DNA from 2 places in the Brucella sp. LJL56 genome. Region 1 is predicted to be linked to the other one. Evidence: predicted binding sites of a transcription regulator. Region 1 holds the regulator's gene; the other holds the start of a gene.

Region 1 (9,814 bases):
TCAATTCGCCGTCATCATTCTGCAATGCGATTCGCGGCAGCCTATTGCCTAGCTGCAACACTTTGGAGTGCCATGGTTAACAAAAAGAAAACCAGCCTCAAGGGCCGGTTTCGCATTGTGTTCATATTGCTCGGTTTTTTACTGCGAGCTTGGAACCGGGTTGGCTGGTGTTTCCGGAACGACCGGAGCCTGCGGCTGGGTAGCGTCGGGCTGTGTTACCGGAGCCACCACACCTGGCGTCGTAGGCGTCGTCTGATTGGCGTCAGGACGCGAAGACTCACCGCCCAACTGGTTCAGAATGCCGCCGTTGCCGCCTGCAGGAGCAGTCTGGCTACCGGTTGCCGCTGGGATACGATTGAGGATATCGGTCGGCTTTTCACCGTAGCGCGCCATGATACCCAGAATAAGCGAGGTTGCGAAGAAACCGATCGCAAGAATGGCTGTCGTGCGGGTCAGCGCGTTCGCTGCACCGCGAGCCGTCATGAACCCCGAACCACCGCCAATACCAAGGCCGCCGCCTTCCGAACGCTGGATAAGCACAACGCCGACAAGCGCCAGCACGATCAACAAGTGAATGACAATGATTACGGTCTGCATGGGTTACGGTCTTTATATCCCTAAAACTAGAGCGGCTCTTTACACGCTATTGTCCGATAATCCAAGCCCCGAGACCAAGATAGACAGACGTAATGTGCCAGTTACAAATTACGATAGGTTTCGCATATGGCGAGAAAATCACTAGCCTTCAAGCTTGCCCCACCGACAAGTGCGCCATCAACATCTGCAACGCCGAGCAATTCGATTGCATTGGAAGGTTTGACTGACCCGCCGTAGAGTAGTCGAAGATGCGCGCCTTTCGCGCCGAAACGCTCGATCATTTGCTCGCGCATGAAAGCATGTGCGGCGCGAACGTCCTGCACCGTCGGCGTCAACCCCGTGCCAATTGCCCAAACAGGTTCATAAGCAATGATCGTGTTCTCGGCATTCACACCATCTGGCAAAGAACTGGCAAGCTGTTTGCCGATCACGTCAAGCGTACGCTCCGCTTTGCGCTCATCGGCAGTCTCGCCGACGCAAACGATTGCAATCAGTCCGGCTGCCCATGCGGCTTCGATTTTGGCGAGAACAACCTCATTGCTTTCATGATGGTCGGTCCGACGCTCGGAGTGACCGATAATCACATGCGTGGCGCCTGCTTCTTTAAGCATTTCCGCAGAAACATCGCCCGTATGCGCACCAGACACTTTATGGTGAGCATCCTGGCCACCGAGACCGACAGTTTCACCTTCGAGCGTTTCCGCTGCGCGAGAAAGAAGTGTCGCAGGTACGCAGATAACTGCATCAAGCTTGCGGCCAAGATCGGAGCTCAGACCGGCAGCAATCGCACGCAATTCGGTCAGGGTTTCTCCCGTGCCATTCATCTTCCAGTTGCCAGCAACCAGCGGACGGATTCCCGGAGTCATTTCATTCTCCTCGCCTGTTCAAAACAGAAGGCGCGATCGCCTCTTGAAAGCGGCCAGCGCCAAAATTTGCCACTGACTAAGCGTATTCGTGCCGCAATGCAAATGTTCTTGAGTGCCTATATGCAATGAGACCTTGCATATAGGGCTGGCTTGAGGTTATCCCCTGACTGGCTCTATCTATAAAAGCCGAGCTTCGATTTATTCTTGAAGGGTTTCCAATGCTCGACAGCCTGCGTTCCGCCGCTCAATCCTGGGTCGCCAAACTTCTGCTTGGCCTGCTTGTACTGAGCTTTGCGATTTGGGGCATCTCCGATGTCTTTCGCGGCGGCCTGACAGGCACCGCCGCTTTGACCGCAGGCGATTCCGAAGTGAGTGCCACCGACTATCGTTTCGCCTACGAACAACAGATGATGCGTCTGTCGCAGCAGTTTCGCCAGCGTCTGACGCGCGAACAGGCGCAGGCGCTCGGCGTCGAAAATCAGGTACTCGCACAGCTCGCAGCAGGTGTAGTTCTGGACGAAGGTGCGCGTAACATGCAACTCGGCCTTTCCAAGGACGGAATTGCACGGCTGACAGGCGAAGATCCCGCTTTCCATGACGCAAGCGGCAACTTCAATCGCGCGCAGTTCGATGCAGTGCTTCGTCAATCCGGCATTCGCGCGCAGGACTACCTCGACAATCGCGCGAAAGTCGCCCGCCGCCAGCAGATCGTGGAAGCCGCCACCGATGGCATCAAGCTCCCGAATGCGGCCTTGAAGGCGCTGGCCCTTTATCAGGGTGAAACCCGCAGCGTTGATTATGTGACCATTCAGGCTGAAAAAGCCGATACCGTCCCGGCCCCGTCCGATGATGCGCTCAAGACCTATTTTGACGCGCATAAGGACGAGTACAAGGCGCCGGAATACCGGAAGATAACCTATGTGAAGCTGGAACCGACGGACATTGCCGATCCGTCTGCCGTCACGCAGGATGAAATCAACGAATATTACGAAAAGAACAAGGACCGCTTCAGCACAATCGAAAAGCGCACCATCGAGCAGCTAAGCTTTGCTGACGATACAGCGGCTGAAGCCGCCCAGCAGAAAATCGCCGCTGGAACCAGCTTTGTCGATATCGGCAAGGAACAAGGCAAAACAGAAGACGACTTGAAACTTGGTTCGTTTGAAAAATCCGCTATTCCCGATCAAGCGGTTGCCGATGCAGCTTTTGCACTTTCAGAAAATGGCGTGAGCCAGGTCGTCAAGGGTAGTTTTGGCCCTGTTATCCTGCGCGTGACGCAGATTGAACCGGCCCATGTGAAGCCGCTGGCTGAAGTTGAAGGTGAAATTCGCACCACGCTTGCAAATAATATCGCGGCAAGCAGCATCAGCGGCATTCATGATTCCTACGAACAGGATCGTTCCGACGGCGCATCCATGTCTGATGTGGCAAAGAAACTGAGCCTCAAATCCGTTACCGTGGAAGCCGTTGATGCCGAGGGTAACGATCCTTCCGGCAATCCCGTTCAACTACCAAATTCCGAAGCATTGCTTTCTGCTGCTTTCCAAGCCGATCAGGGTTTTGAAAACGATGCCCTGACCATGGGTAATATCGGCTATCTCTGGTACCAGATCGATGGCGTAACTCCGGCACGTGAACGTACGCTCGACGAGGTCAAGGACAAGGTTGTAGCGGCATGGAAGGGCGAGGAAGCTGTCAAGCGCCTCAACCAGCGGGTGGAAGACCTGAAGAAGCGCCTCGATGGCGGTGCGACACTCAACACGATTGCCTCCGAAATGGGGGTTGAGAAACAGACCAAGCGTGGTGTTGTCCGTACGACCAACGATGCCGATATCGGAACGGCCGCAGCGGCTCAGATTTTCCGTGGAGCAGATGGTTTCACCGGGAGCGCTGCAGCACCTTCGGACGACGCCCAGATTCTGTTCAAGGTTGTTGAAGTAACCGAACCCGCAGGAGCTGGCCCGGAAGCTATTCCGGAACAGCAGCAGAAGTATCTGGCCACATCGCTATCGGACGATGTTCTCGAACAGCTCGTCGGCGAACTACAGAAGCAGTACCCTGTGAAGATAAATCAGGCCGTCATCAACAACGCTCTGGCGTTTTAAGGACGGTGGGCATCAAAAATGGCTGATCTAAAACCCTATATCGCGAAAGCCGCATCAGGCGAGCCGCTTTCGCTTGAGGATTCCAGGACCGCCTTCGATATAATGATGTCGGGACAAGCAACTCCGTCGCAGATCGGCGGGCTGTTGATGGCATTGCGTGTGCGCGGTGAAACGGTACCAGAAATTGCCGGTGCGGTTGCGTCCATGCGCTCGCGGATGCTGGCAGTTTCAGCTCCTGCCGACGCAATCGATATTGTCGGAACCGGTGGTGACCAGTCGGGTTCCTACAATGTCTCAAGCTGCTCGGCGTTTGTTGTCGCTGGTGCTGGTGTTCCTGTCGCCAAGCATGGCAACCGCGCCCTCTCCTCACGTTCCGGTGCCGCCGATGCGCTAGCTGCTCTCGGCATCAATATCGAGGCCGACGCGAGCATCATCGGCCGCAGCATCACCGAAGCCGGCCTCGGTTTCATGTTTGCACCGATGCACCACTCCGCCATGCGCCATGTTGGTCCCTCCCGCGTCGAACTCGGAACACGCACTATCTTCAATCTCCTTGGCCCTCTTTCCAATCCGGCCAGTGTCAAACGTCAGCTTGTTGGCGTGTTTGCTCCGCAATGGCTCGTACCGTTGGCTGAAGTGCTCAAGGAACTAGGCTCCGAAGCAGCCTGGGTAGTTTACGGCGACGGGCTTGATGAAATGACCACCGCTGGAACGACACAAGTTGCCGCTCTTGAAAATGGTCAAATCCGTACTTTTGAAATCACGCCGGAAGAAGTTGGACTCCGTCGTTGCGATCCGGCAGAACTGAAGGGTGGCGAGGCTTCGCTGAATGCCAAGGCTTTGCTCGGCGTGCTTGAAGGCAGTAAAAATGCCTATCGAGACATCGTCCTGCTCAATTCAGGTGCAGCACTCATCATTGCAGGCAAAGCGAAGGATCTGAAAGAAGGCATCGCTCTCGCAGCGCAATCCATCGACAGCGGTGCAGCACTTGCTGTCTTGCAGAAGGTGATTGCCGTTTCGAACGACAAAGCTGCCTGACGGAAAGGATTAAGTCATGTCCACCGACATTCTGCGCAAGATCGAGGCATACAAGCGCGAAGAAATCTCTGCGGCCAAGGCCGAACGCACCGTCGCCGATCTCAAGGCGCGTGCACAGGATCAGGAAGCGCCGCGCGGTTTCCTCAGCGCGCTGGAGGCCAAACGCGCTGCTGGTGAATTTGCACTGATCGCCGAGATCAAGAAGGCAAGCCCTTCGAAGGGCCTCATCCGCCCTCATTTCGATCCGCCAGCACTTGCAAAAGCCTACGAGGCCGGCGGTGCCGCTTGTCTTTCCGTACTGACTGATACGCCATCCTTTCAGGGAGCACCGGAATTTCTGACAGCAGCGCGTAACGCTTGCAGTCTCCCAGCCCTGCGCAAGGACTTTCTGTTCGATACATACCAAGTGCATGAAGCGCGTAGCTGGGGTGCGGACTGCATTCTGATCATTCTTGCTAGCGTCGATGACGATCTGGCAAAGGCGTTGGAAGAAACCGCGTTCGATCTTGGCATGGATGCACTCATCGAAGTTCACGACGAAACCGAGATGGAACGCGCACTGAAGCTTTCGTCGCGTCTGCTCGGCGTCAACAATCGCAATTTGCGTACGTTTGAGGTTGATCTCGCCGTGTCGGAACGCCTGTCGAGAATGGCACCTTCCGATCGTGTTCTGGTTGGTGAAAGCGGCATATTCACACACGAAGATTGCCTGCGTTTGGAAAAATCCGGAATCGGGACCTTCCTCATCGGCGAGAGCCTGATGCGCCGGGAAGATGTCGCGGCGGCCACCCGTGAACTCCTGACCGACAAGGCCTGACCAATGACGTCCAAGCTCACCCATATCGACCAGACCGGTGCTGCCAATATGGTGGATGTTGGGGCCAAGGATGAAACTGAACGCCAAGCCACAGCCGAAGGATCGGTCAGAATGAAGCCGGAAACGCTGGCGATCATTCTGGAAGGCAATGCCGCGAAGGGTGACGTCATTGGCGCTGCGCGTCTAGCAGGCATCATGGCGGCAAAAAAGACCGCCGACCTGATTCCCCTCTGCCATCCGCTTATGCTGACCAAAGTCGCTGTCGAAATCGAACCGGATCAGGCACTACCCGGTTTGCGCGTTCGCGCACTCGCCAAGCTCAAAGGACGCACTGGCGTGGAAATGGAAGCCCTCGCTGCCGTTTCCGTAACGTGTCTTACCATCTATGACATGGCCAAAGCCGTCGACAAACATATGGAGATCGGCGGCATCCGCGTTACCGAAAAAAGCGGCGGCAAATCAGGTGACTGGACGGCATAATCGCTGAACCTTGTTCTGGATCAATTCTTCCAGACAGGCTTTATGCTCTAAACGGGTCCACAATTCAGTTCGAGAGGAAACACCATGTCCCTTCTCCCGGTCGATGAAGCACTGGCCCGCATCCTGAAATCTGCGGAACCGCACGGCAAAGAGCAAGTCACCTTGTCCGATGCGGGCGGGCGCGTGGTTGCAACACCTGTGCTGGCGCATTTTCTCCAGCCGCCTTTCGACGGGTCGGCAATGGATGGTTACGCCCTGATCGCACCGGACAACATCTCTTATCCAGTCGTTTTCGACATCATCGGTGAATCGGCGGCGGGCAATCGCTTCGAGGGCAAATTGGGGATCGGACAGGCGGTTCGCATTTTCACCGGCGCGCCATTGCCCAAAGGCACAGACACAATTGTCATTCAGGAACATACCGAGCGTTCGGGTAACCGGCTCACTGTTCACGAAGGAATAGAGCCGGGACGGCATATACGCCGCGCGGGGCTCGACTTTTCGCCTGGTAATATCGTCATTTCGAGCGGACGTGAGCTGGATGCCGCTGCCCTGTCGCTCGCCGCTGCAAGCGGACACGCGAAAATCGACGTATTCCAAAAACCCAAGGTGGCAATCGTCGCGACCGGTGATGAGCTTGTCGCGCCGGGTGAAACACCCGGAAAAGACCAGATTGTTGCGTCAAACAGCGTCGGAATCGCTGAAATCATAAGGCGAGCGGGCGGCAGCCCTGAAGATAAGGGGATTATTCCGGACGATCCTGCCAAGATCGAACAGGCTATAGCAGACAGCCTGCAAAGTGGCATCGACATTCTGGTGACGATTGGCGGCGCGTCCGTCGGTGATCGGGATTTTGTGCATGGCGCGCTTCAGAAATTGGGCGTCAATCTCGATTTTTGGAAGATAGCCATGAGGCCGGGCAAACCCCTGATGTACGGACGCATCAGTGTGAACAGCAAAATTGTGCATGTTATAGGCTTGCCAGGCAATCCCGTTTCGAGCCTCGTCTGTAGCCTTGTCTTTCTCCGTCCGCTTGTCGCCAAGCTTGCCGGAACCAGCCTCGATGCCGATATCCGGCCCGCAAAGCTGGACGCGACCCTACCTGCGAATGACCACCGCCGCGATTATATCCGAGCTACAATCGAATCAACCCCGGATGGAACTCTGATAGCAAAGCCATTTCCAATCCAGGATTCGTCTATGCTTTCGGCTCTCGTCGGCTCGAAAGCACTTCTCATCAGGGATGAGAACGCCCCAGAGGCTGCGGTCGGCGACGATTGCCGTGTCCTCATGCTATAGATTTGACACAACTTTCGACCTCGATAATGCATGAAGAACAACATATAATCTATTGTAAATTATATATTATTTAAACTTCACATTGCCCTGACTTGCAAATAAAGCTCTGCAAGCATGGCATTCCGTTCGCTCTCGGCTCAAGCGTTAATGATTTTAAAACCATTGCAGAACAAGACTGGAACATATAGTGTTCGTTCTGGTTTTGTTTTTCTCGATTCTTGGCCGGGAGGGTGTCGCGCATGTTAACCCGTAAACAGCACGAGCTTCTGCTGTTCATTCATGAACGTCTAAAAGAAACGGGCATTCCCCCGTCTTTCGATGAAATGAAGGAAGCGCTCGATCTGGCTTCAAAATCGGGTATCCATCGTCTGATCACCGCTCTGGAGGAACGTGGCTTCATTCGTCGTTTGCCGAACCGAGCACGTGCGCTTGAGGTCCTGCGCCTGCCGGATTCTATTGCTCCAGGGCTCAATGCACAAAAGAAGTTCGCTCCTAGCGTTATCGAAGGTAGCCTTGGCAAAGCGCCGCCGCCTCCACCGTTGCGCCCTGCCCCTGTGGCCACGAATGACGACACGTCTGCAACTGTTTCCGTGCCGGTCATGGGGCGAATTGCTGCTGGTGTGCCGATTTCAGCCATCCAGAATCAGACCCATTCCCTCAACCTTCCGCCAGAAATGATTGGTGCGGGTGAGCATTACGCTCTCGAGGTCAGAGGCGATTCAATGATCGATGCCGGAATTTTCGATGGAGACACAGTCATCATCAAGCGTGGCGAATCCGCAAATCCTGGTGAAATCGTCGTCGCTCTCGTCGATGACGAAGAAGCCACATTGAAGCGCTTTCGTCGTAAGGGTGCATCCATCGCGCTCGAAGCAGCCAACCCTGCCTATGAGACACGAATCTTCGGCCCTGACCGAGTACGGGTTCAAGGTAAGCTTGTTGGCCTGATCCGCCGCTATTAAGATGTTTCCGGCAAAAAGAGAAACGGCTTTGCGCTGGAAAATGCGTAAAGCAAAGAGATAGAGCGTATCCAAAGTTCCCTTTTAGCCGGGAGCCTTCCAGGATTATTCGCAGCGATTTGCATCATCATTGGCGTCTGATGAACAGCTCGCTGCATTTTGGGCAGAGCGGGATTTTGGTTTGTACTCGCGTTCCGCTAAACCGCGTGCCGGACGTGAATGGATGCGATGCAAATGCCAGGGACGGCTCGGTGTATCGACAGCAAATGTTATCCGGCTGTCCTGTTGCAGCTCAGATGTTGGCGATGCCGCCTCAGCTTTCGTTGTTTTGGGTGAAATTAAGGATAAGGCCTGAGGAGTTCGGTTTTGTTCTGCTGCTTTTCCGAGTCTTATCTCCACAGATCCCTTTAGCGCCAGATCGCGTTTACTGATGCTCAGAGTTGTTGAGCGCCCGCACGAAGATTCCTTGCCAGGAACAGCGAGAATGACCACATCGCCAATGTTGCAGGCGATCTCTTGCATCGCGATATCTGCTGTGTAGGCCAGTGTGTGGCCATCGCGCAAGTTGATCGTGCACAATCCATCTTCACATTCGAACCCATCCGAATCCGTTCGTTTTCTGTTTTTGCCCGATGGCGGTGCAATGAATTCTTCGACCAGATATGCTGTTTTCCAATTATCGACTGTAAATTGCGACGGACGGCTCCGATTGACTGCAAATCTCCCATCAGCCAGTCGGACTCCAACCAGTTTGGCATCTTCTGATACCACGATGTCGGGAAAAGGTTCCCTGACGAAAGCAGCGAACCCAAGAACGATGAAGGGCAGCGCCAACACCTTCAGTCTAGTCGACAAAACAACAGCCAGAACAAGCGCAATGGTCCAGAAAACGAGAGTGAGTGCAGGCATGGCGCCGGGATTGCCATCGGGGGACCACGCCGCAACAAAAGAGGCAATGTGTCTGACAGCGAAGATACCCCAGCCCACGATCTGCAAAGGCACCCAGTCCAGTTGCAATGGCATCAACACAAGGCCGAAGACAGCAAACGGCATTACGAGAAGAGCTATTACGGGCTCAGCGAGGACATTTCCTACCAAACCGAACGGCGCTGTGTTGTTGAAATGATAAGCTGCAAAAATCCCGCTCGCCAGTCCGGCAATGAGCGAGGTACCAGCCGCAGCCGTGATAGGCTTCAGGACTTTTCCAGCGAAACCATAGGTGGTCTTCCCACGCTTTCCCGCTCCAACCTGCCCGATCACGTTGCGCTGGCTCCACCAGGCAAAACCTGCAATCAACGCGGCCGTAGCCGAAAAAGACATTTGAAAACTCGGCCCCAATATTTCATGCGGCGAGATTGCAATCATAGCTATGGCCGCAATCGCCAGATTACGCATACTGATCGCAGCACGGTCCACCAGCAATGCACCAAGCATAACCGCGATCATTACATAGCTTCGTTGTGCGGCCACATCCGCACCCGACATCGCAAGATAGAAAGTACAGCTTAGCAGGGAGAGAAATGCCGCATACTTCTTCACGGGATGCCGCACGCTAAAGGCCGGAAAAAGAGCGAAAAGAGAGCGCAACGTCAGCATGACGACTCCGGCTGCAAGCGCCATATGCAAGCCGGAGATCGACAGAATATGCGCAAG
Region 2 (9,814 bases), on a different contig from region 1:
ACATGGATTATTCGACCTCTGAAATCGGCGCTACATGGGGGTCGAAAACAGGACTGGGCACCACGCAACTCGAATGGATCGAGCTAATCAACAGCCTGCCCGAAGAACATGCGCGCCTTCTCCGCGATCTGATCAGCCGCCATCGCGAGCAATTTGTCGGCGTTTTCTATAGCCGCCTCATGAGCAACCGCGATGCCGCGACTTTTCTCTCCCAGAAAATGGTACAGGAGCGACTGCATAATTCGCTGAGCGACTGGCTTTTGAAAATGTTCCAGAGAAACGCATGCGATGTCGAAGCATTCATCCACGAACAGCGCAAGATTGGCGAAGTTCATGCCCGTATCGACGTACCGATCCATGTCGTTATGCAGGGCGCGCGTCTGCTCAAAAACGAGATCGTTCGTCAACTGAGTCTAGAGGTTGCTTCACGTGAGGTCCTGGCGCACCTTATCGTACATGTCAGCAATGCCATCGACATCGCGATTGAAATCATGAGCCAAGCTTTCGTCAAGGACGCGCGCGAAAGCGCCCAGACCGATGAAGCTTACCGGGCCTTCACGCTCAGCCACGATTTTCCTCTTGAGCGCGAATCGCAACGCGCCGCGCTCATGGAATGGAGCCAGTCACTCCTCTTCAACCTGTACGGCAATTCCGACAGTCCGCTTCACTCGCTCGCAAACTCGGATTTCGGATTGTGGTTACAGCACAAGGCCGATCTCATGTTCTCCAACTCCACTACATTGGAGAACATCCGCCGGAATGTAGAACATATAGACGATAATCTACTGCCGGCCATCAACAATGCACGCAAGGACAATCCCGTCGAACTGGCCACCTCCCTTGCACTGTTTCAAACCAAGATCGGTGAGGTGAAATTCCTGTTGTCTGAACTGTTTCAGGCGGCCGCAGCAATGGAGACGGGCCGAGATCCGTTGACACGTGCGCTCAACCGCCGTTTCATGCCCTCAATACTGACTCGCGAAGTACGTATGGCTTCACAAAAGGCTATGAATCTGAGCGTTCTGATGATCGACATCGACCATTTCAAGAACATCAACGACACCTATGGACACAGCGCTGGCGATGCGGTTCTTCAGCAAGTTGCCGGGGCGATCCTGTCACTATGCCGTCCAAGCGATTTCGTGTTCCGCTACGGCGGGGAAGAGTTTCTGGTCGCCCTTGTGGAGGCCGACGAAAGCAAGGCTTTTGCGATTGGTGAGGAACTGCGCAACCAGATAGCGCAGCAGCCAATGAATCTTCCCGATGGCGCACGCCAGTCTGTGACTTTGTCTATCGGTGTTGCAGCATTCAACGGCCATCCAGACTATAGTCATCTCGTCAACGCCGCTGACCGCGCCCTATACCGGGCAAAACAGGCGGGGCGTAATCGATGCGAAAAGGAAGTGCCGCTCGCGATTCATTGATCGGGGAGGCATTTTGACATCTGGTAGTCGCGCTACAAAACCGCCATATGCTTTCATCATGACGAATAGTTCCGCCTCCCCCATTTTCGAGAAAGATTCACAAAAGCCGCGTGAACGCGATGCACTGGAGACTCATTTTCTGCCACTCCTGGCGGATGCGCCTCCCGTGGACTGGGTCGTTACAGAAGGCCTTACGGACTATGAGGAAGCTCTCGCTTTCATGGAAACACGTGTCCAGGCTATTCGGGAAGGTACAGCAAATGAACTTGTTTGGCTGGTTGAACATCCGTCGCTATACACCGCAGGCACCAGCGCCAATGCAAGCGATCTCCTGACTCCAGACAGTCTCCCCGTCTTCAACACGGGGCGCGGCGGTGAGTATACCTACCATGGCCCCGGCCAGCGCATCGCCTACGTGATGCTTGATCTCAAACGTCGCCGCGAGGACGTACGCGCCTTCGTGACAGCTCTTGAACAATGGATCATTGAAAGTCTAGCCGAGTTCAACGTCAAGGGTGAACGTCGCGAAGATCGCGTCGGCGTATGGGTTACACGGCCAGAGAAGCCCCGCCTTGCAAATGGCACCATGTGCGAAGATAAGATCGCAGCCATAGGCATCCGCCTTCGCCGCTGGGTCAGCTTTCACGGCATTGCCATCAATGTCGAACCCGATCTCAGCCATTATTCCGGAATCGTTCCTTGTGGAATCGCAGAACATGGCGTCACCAGCCTTGTAGATCTGGGATTGCCGGTGACGATAGGTGACCTGGACGTCGCTATGGGAAAAGCTTTCGAGGCGGTCTTCGGTGCACGTCAGCTCAAATAGCTGCCTAGCCGCTAATCCACTGCATCAGCTTTCACGCGACGCTCGCGCATGAAAACATAGAAGCCTGATCCAACAATGATCGCAATACCGCACCATTTCGATGGCGTCGGGAAATCGCCGAACACGATCAGGCCAACCAGAACAGCGTTAACGATTTCCAGATACTGGAACGGTGCGAGCATAGATGCCGGTGCAAGCTTGAATGCCTGCACGACCATCAGATGGCTAACCGTACCGATCGTTCCTAGAAGCAACAAGAGCAGCCACGGCTGGATGCCACGCGGCAGGCCGAAACTCAGGTCGCCAAGACCCGCCGCAGTTCCGAAAATCATAGCAATCCCGGCAAGCACCCATCCGCCGACGCCCGCATAGAACTGCATTACAAGCGCACTCTCCTTGGTGCCGTATTTGCGGTTCAGGATCAGATAGATCGCGAAGGTTACGGCTGTTGCCAATGGCAGAAGCGAGACAGCACCGAAAATCTCGAAACTCGGCTGGATCACGATCATTGTACCAATGAGCCCGACACCGACAGCACTGAACCTTCTCCAGCCCACTTTCTCCTTCAGGAAAATGGCCGAAAAGAGCGTCAGAATAAGCGGCTCGGCAAAGAAGACAGCCATCGCATCCGCCAGCGGCATATATTTTATCGCCGTAAAGAAGCAGAGCCCACCGAACCCCATTAGCGCACCACGAATGAGATTGCCCGCCAGATGTTGTGTTCGCAGTGCAGCAAAACCGCCCACAACGAGCAGGACGAAGAACATCAACCAACACTGAATGAAGAACCGCATGAAGGTGACAGTTGCCGGAGGCATATTGTCCACCATGGCAAGCCACTTACCGATGGCATCCATCAGCGGCAGCAGAAGCACCGAGAGCACCATAATCGCCATGCCCTTTACGTGCGCTTCCATGCCGCTTGTTGCGCTGCTCTGCATTTCAAACTCTCGGTATTCTGAACATTCCCGTCATCGCTCTATGCGAACTGCCACAGCGTTTCCATCCAATTTGATCGGAAATGTCCTGCTTGTTTGACTTTCGCCTTCTTTCTGGTGCAAATCGGTTCCGTTCTGAACAAACCCCTTTGAAAAAGCAGTGTGAAAGCGGAACGTAAGGCGAACTTTAGTCGCCTTTCGCGGGCGCGCATGGCATCATTTAGGTGATTCGCGAACAATATTTTCCGGTCGATGGCGAGCAGGCTCGGCAGCGCCCCCTGAAATTCAGATAGAGAGCTTTTCGGAACAGATGGACGATAGCAACGATCTCTTCTCTAGAGTGGTCAGCAATGCCCGGGAACGGGAACAGGGGCGACAGGGTGAAAAACCTGTAGCGCCACAACCTGTTGCACAGCCGGTAGTAGCGCCGTCCCCCTCCGTTCCGAAACCGGTCGCGGTCAAGGCGCCGCCTGCTTCATCGGCAGGCGACGACTATAACGCATCATCCATCCGTGTTCTGGAAGGCCTGGAGCCGGTACGCCTGCGTCCCGGCATGTATATTGGCGGTACGGACGAAAAGGCGCTGCATCATCTCTTCGCTGAAGTCATTGACAACTCGATGGACGAAGCGGTCGCGGGGCATGCCAATTTTATCGAAGTCAGTTTTGATGCCGATGGTTTTGTTACTGTTTCGGACAACGGACGCGGCATTCCCGTGGATGAACATCCCCAGGTACCCGGAAAGTCTACGCTCGAAGTCATCATGACCAAGCTGCACGCGGGCGGCAAGTTCGACGGGAAGGCCTATGAAACGTCGGGGGGGCTGCACGGCGTTGGCGTTTCGGTGGTGAACGCCCTTTCCGATATGCTGGAAGTGGAAGTCGCACGCAATCGCCGACTTTATCGCCAGCGCTTCTCGCGTGGCATTCCGCAAGGTGGACTGGAAGAACTCGGCGAAGTGCATAATCGTCGCGGCACCCGCGTCCGTTTTCACCCAGACCCCGATATTTTTGGCAAGACAGCACAGTTCGACCCACATCGCCTCTATCGCATGGCCCGCTCGAAAGCCTATCTGTTCGGTGGGGTTGAAATCCGCTGGAACTGCGATCCATCCCTGCTCGATCCGAAGAAGGAAACGCCTGAAAAGGCCGTATTCCACTTCCCCGGTGGCCTGAAAGACTATCTTGAGGCGTCGCTTGGCAAGGAACATCAGGTCACACGGGAGATTTTTGCGGGCAAGACCGAAAAACAAGGCGGACATGGGGCCGTCGAATGGGCGGTTTCGTGGTTCGGTGGTGACGGTTTCGTCCACTCTTACTGTAACACCATTCCGACCGGGGATGGAGGTACGCATGAAGCAGGCCTGCGTATTGCCTTGACGCGAGGGCTAAAAGCCTATGCAGAACTGACCAACAACAAGCGCGCTTCGATCATTACCACTGATGACGTTATGGTATCGGCTGCGGGCATGCTGTCGGTTTTCATCCGCGAGCCGGAATTTGTCGGCCAGACCAAAGACAAGCTTGCGACCGTCGAGGCGCAGCGCATCGTGGAAAACGCTATCCGCGATCCATTCGATCACTGGCTTGCAGCCTCTCCGCAGGAAGCATCGCGCCTTCTGGAGTGGGTGATTGACCGCGCGGACGAGCGTTTACGCCGTCGTCAAGAGAAAGAAACGGTTCGCAAAAGCGCAACGCGCAAGCTGCGCCTGCCCGGCAAGCTTGCCGATTGCACGCAGAACGCAGCAGCCGGGGCAGAACTGTTCATCGTCGAGGGTGACTCGGCAGGCGGCTCAGCCAAACAGGCACGGAATCGCGCCAATCAGGCTATTCTGCCGTTGCGTGGTAAGATTTTGAACGTTGCCAGCGCCGGACGCGAAAAACTGACGGCAAACCAGCAGATTGCCGATCTGGTACAGGCGCTTGGCTCCGGCACGCGCAAGAATTATCGCGAGGACGACCTGCGTTATGATCGCGTCATCGTCATGACCGACGCAGATGTCGATGGTGCGCATATCGCGTCGCTGCTCATCACATTCTTCTATCAAGAAATGCCCGATCTGATCCGCAACGGTCATCTCTATCTGGCAGTACCTCCGCTTTTCCGCTTGAGCCAGGGCGGAAAGGTCGCCTATGCGCGTGATGAAGCGCACAAGGACGAGCTTCTGCGCACCATGTTCACCGGACGTGGAAAAGTGGAAATCGGGCGCTTCAAAGGCCTTGGCGAAATGCGCGCCGAGCAGCTCAAAGAAACGACCATGGACCCGAGGAAACGCACTCTGCTGCGTGTTCAGGTGGACGAAGATTATATCGATGAAACCCGCAACACCGTCGATGAACTGATGGGTACCAAACCGGAAGCGCGTTTCCGTTTCATTCAGGATCGGGCGGCTTTCGTGGAAGAACTGGATATCTAGAGCGCCTCTCCAGAGGTTTCTCTACGAATTCTGAGAAGTTAGTAGAGAAAACCTGAAATGCTGAGGTGGCATGAACGGCAATTCGCAAACGCAATGCCGTTCGTTTTCTTTTTCAACAGAACTTCATAAATTCCTGATAAATGGGGACTTCAAGCTTTTACATCGATACCGAGCTTGGCTTCGATCTCCTCGATCGATTCTTTAACAAAGAAAGTCTGATCCGTGCTCAGCGTCACAATGCGTGTGCCGGTTCCATAAGCATTATAGGAAAGAACGTGATTGAAATTCACGGCGAGCTTTTCACCGTTCACTTCCGTCAGCATGATCCACATCGCTTGCCCTCCTCCTGATATTATCCTCTCTAGAGAAGAATAGGCGTGACGGAACATTCGGCAACGGTTGCGACAGCATGGGCTTTCAAAGCTTGGTGCACATCCTCACTTTTTCGACTGTTCGTCCGAAGCTTTCAGACCATTCTTCGCCGCGCCAATCGGTCCGGAAGCCAGCCCTTTTGTAGAGGTTGAGAGCGGGAAGATTGTCCGCGTGAGTGCCGATCACCGCTTCGTCAAAGCCATCGAGTAGAATCTGTGCCATCAGCGCATCAAGAAGGTGTCTACCAATCCCCTGCCCTTGGCGAAGCGGATCAACCCATAAATCGGAAATGTAATTGCTTTGAGGCACCCTCGCGCCCCAGCCCGCAACGATCCCGGCCCTTTCGGCAATCAGGACACAATCTGTATTCGCGTGAAGGTCGCGCTGGAACTTGGCTTCCAGAACTTCACGCTTCTCGGCAGTTAGTTCAATATCGCGAGCCGCAATTCGCCAGGCTCGGACCGCTAACGCAGCCATAGAAACAAATTCGCCGGGGAAACCCCGGCGAACAAAAAGATCAGTTTTTACCACCATTTTGCCGGAGTAAACCGTCCGGCAGCCTGTTCAATGGCGTGCGCCGCCTGGAACAGTGTCTCTTCCTCGAACGGGCGTCCGATCAGTTGAAGACCCAGCGGCAGACCTTTCTCATTGATACCGGCAGGCACGGCAATACCCGGAAGGCCAGCCATGTTGACCGTCACCGTGAAGATGTCGTTGAGGTACATCTTGACCGGATCATTGGCGAGGTCTTCATCGGCCAGACCAAAAGCAGCCGACGGCGTTGCCGGGGTCAGGATCGCGTGTACGCCCTTGGCGAAAACGTCCTCGAAGTCCTTCTTGATCAACGTACGCACCTTCTGGGCACGCAGGTAATAGGCATCATAGTAACCAGCGGACAGCACATAGGTGCCAATCACGATGCGGCGCTTCACTTCCTTGCCGAACCCGGCTGCGCGGGTCTGCTCGTACATGTCGGCAATGTCCTTGCCAGGCACGCGCAGGCCATAGCGCACACCGTCATAACGCGCGAGGTTGGACGAAGCTTCCGCTGGTGCAACGATGTAATAAGCAGGCAGCGCATACTTCGTGTGCGGCAGCGAGATATCGACGATTTCGGCACCGGCATCCTTCAGATACTGAATGCCCTTCTGCCACAATTCTTCAATCTCGCCCGGCATACCATCGACCCGGTATTCCCGTGGAATGCCGATCTTGATGCCCTTCAGCGACTTGCCGATGGCTGCTTCGTAATCCGGCACCGGCAGATCGACCGAGGTGGTGTCCTTGAGGTCAAGCGACGCCATGGACTTCAGCAGAATGGCGGCATCGCGCACGTCGCGCGCAATCGGACCAGCCTGATCCAGTGACGAAGCGAAGGCAACCGTGCCCCAGCGCGATACACGGCCATAGGTCGGCTTGATGCCAACAGTGCCGGTGAAAGCTGCAGGCTGACGGATCGAACCACCGGTATCGGTTGCGGTTGCGCCGGCGCAAAGCTGTGCGGCAACAGCGGCAGCCGAACCACCCGACGAACCGCCCGGCACCAGATCGGCGTTGGAGCCATTAGCGCGCCACGGATTTTTGACCGAACCGTAATAGGAGGTTTCGTTGGACGAGCCCATGGCGAACTCATCCATGTTGAGTTTGCCGAGCATAACCGCACCATCAGCCCACAGATTGGCTGTGACGGTTGACTCATACTCCGGCTTGAAACCATCGAGAATGTGAGAGCAGGCCTGCGTATGCACGCCCTTGGTGGCAAACAGATCCTTCACGCCGAGCGGAATGCCTTCCAGTGCGCCCGCTTCACCCTTGGCAATACGCTCATCCGAAGCTTTGGCCATCGAACGCGCCTGATCGTGAGTCACTTTCACGTAAGCGTTGATGGTTTCATTCGCGGAATCGATAGCGGAAAGATAGGCGTCGGTGAGTTCGGTCGCTGTGATGGCTTTGGCCTTCAGCTTGTCGCGCGCCTCAGCAATGGTCAGTGCGGTCAGTTCGCTCATCGTCAAATCCTGTCAGTGCGCCTCAACGAGACGCTTTTCAAAAAAGGCGCTGTATTCGGAATCCGGATAGTCCAGAACCACACCGCAGCACGTAAAACCTGAATTCTCATAAAGCCGCCACGCTTCGTCGAAGCCGGGGCCCATACCCGTTTCGAGTACAAGACGGGACACGCCTTTGGTTTTTGCCAGATCGACAATCGCATCGACCAGAGCCGAACCAATGCGCTTTCCGCGCACTTCCGGCCGGGTGAACATGCGCTTCACCTCGCCGACGCCATCATCGTGCATCTTCAATGCACCACAGCCAACAGCCATGCCATCTTCGTCGCGCGCAACAAAGACCGTCGTATCGGCCCCCGCCATCTGCTCAACTGTCATCTTGAACTGGAATTCCAGCGGCGACAGCGGCAAAAGATGTATATTCAGACCATCGACCAGCGCGCGCACATCATCCTGCAACGGGGTCTCGACTGAAACCCGAATAGCCATGACCTACTCCACGACCTTTGGTACGACGAAGAAATTGTCTTCCGTAACCGGTGCATTAGCCACGACTGCGGCAGCAATACCGCCATCCGTTACCTTGTCTTCGCGCAGACGCATGTTCATCGGCGTCACAGAGGTCATCGGCTCGACGCCGTCGACATTGACTTCATTCAATTGCTCTACAAAGCCCAGAATTGCATTGAGTTCACCGGTCATACGCTCGGCATCGTCTTCGCTAACGGCTATACGTGCGAGATGCGCGACGCGCTTGACGGTAGAAATATCGACGGACATCCTGTTCTCCGCAAATGCTATATCAGGGCGGCGAACCGCCACCCTGAAGGTTCTTTGCTACGGCTATACCGGCGCGATTGTTGAAGCGCAACAATTCTTGCACTTCAACAGGCCATTAGAAGCTGTGAACCGTTCCTGCACGATCGGTCAGCACCTTGGCTTCCCGATGACCGGTCATTCCGGCCACGAACTTGTCCGCCGTCTGATCAATGATCGGGAACGAGCCATAATGGCACGGCAGTATGGTGCTGAAGTTGAAATAACGCTGGCATGCGAGAGCTGCAACCGCACCACCCATTGTGAAACGATCACCAATGGGAACAATTCCTATCTCAGGCTGATGAAGCTCGTTGATAAGCCCCATGTCCGAGAAGATATCCGTGTCACCCATGTGATAGAGCGTTGGCGCATCCTCGAAATGGAACACCAGACCATTCGGATTGCCCAGCGCCTGCGAGACGCCGTTTTCCGTCAGCATTGCCGAGGAGTGGAGCGCATTAACGAAGGTAACGGTGAACCCGTCATGCGCCACCGTGCCACCCGTATTGCCAGGATCGAGCTTTTCCACGCCCTGACTGCCAAGCCAGCTTGCAAGATCAGCATTGGCGATGACTGTCGCGCCGTGTTCCTTGGCGATTGCTACTGTGTCGCCGACATGGTCGCCGTGACCGTGGGTCAGCGCAATATGGGTTACGCCTTTGGTTGCTTCTTTGAAATCGATGCCCTTCGCACCGGGATTACCGTTCAGAAACGGATCGATGAGAATAACGGCCTTTGCGGTTTCGATGCGAAACGCCGCATGGCCAAGCCAGGTAAGTTTCATCAAGTCTCTCCTCAATCTTTGTTTCCGGCTCGATTTCCGGTTTGCGAACAGATATGACGCCGATAAAGTTGAAGGCAATATGAAACCACTTCAAAATCCTATGAGGTCCAATGGCTGTCGTTGAAATCGAGGAAATTCCAGCGCTGCTTCAGTCCGGGCAGACGATTGCCGGACTGGATCTGGGAACCAAGACTATCGGCCTTGCAGTGTCTGATCTCGGTCTTTCCTT

The links. Region 1 encodes LexA, which represses DNA repair genes until DNA is damaged. Its sites were predicted from a motif close to TGTTCNNNNTGTGTTCNG; they were not measured.
Region 2: a site for LexA is predicted at 3,358-3,375, ahead of parE (DNA topoisomerase IV subunit B). Genes of this name have one in related genera too.

Annotation. Positions count from the first base shown of each region.
Region 1 covers NZ_JBTXLQ010000001.1:96,600-106,413, reverse strand. The annotation lists gene secG (preprotein translocase subunit SecG) at 139-597, opposite strand; gene tpiA (triose-phosphate isomerase) at 699-1,463, opposite strand; gene ACYSN1_RS00555 (peptidyl-prolyl cis-trans isomerase) at 1,682-3,568, shown strand; gene trpD (anthranilate phosphoribosyltransferase) at 3,587-4,606, shown strand; gene trpC (indole-3-glycerol phosphate synthase TrpC) at 4,623-5,423, shown strand; gene moaC (cyclic pyranopterin monophosphate synthase MoaC) at 5,427-5,903, shown strand; gene ACYSN1_RS00535 (molybdopterin molybdotransferase MoeA) at 5,988-7,202, shown strand; gene lexA (transcriptional repressor LexA) at 7,442-8,164, shown strand; gene ACYSN1_RS00525 (ComEC/Rec2 family competence protein) at 8,267-9,814, opposite strand, start outside.
Region 2 covers NZ_JBTXLQ010000002.1:252,657-262,470, forward strand. The annotation lists gene ACYSN1_RS09780 (GGDEF domain-containing protein) at 3-1,424, shown strand; gene lipB (lipoyl(octanoyl) transferase LipB) at 1,483-2,250, shown strand; gene ACYSN1_RS09790 (DMT family transporter) at 2,262-3,191, opposite strand; gene parE (DNA topoisomerase IV subunit B) at 3,499-5,604, shown strand; gene ACYSN1_RS09800 (flagellar FlbD family protein) at 5,754-5,936, opposite strand; gene ACYSN1_RS09805 (GNAT family N-acetyltransferase) at 6,022-6,453, opposite strand; gene gatA (Asp-tRNA(Asn)/Glu-tRNA(Gln) amidotransferase subunit GatA) at 6,501-7,982, opposite strand; gene ACYSN1_RS09815 (GNAT family N-acetyltransferase) at 7,995-8,471, opposite strand; gene gatC (Asp-tRNA(Asn)/Glu-tRNA(Gln) amidotransferase subunit GatC) at 8,475-8,762, opposite strand; gene ACYSN1_RS09825 (metal-dependent hydrolase) at 8,878-9,585, opposite strand; gene ruvX (Holliday junction resolvase RuvX) at 9,696-9,814, shown strand, end outside.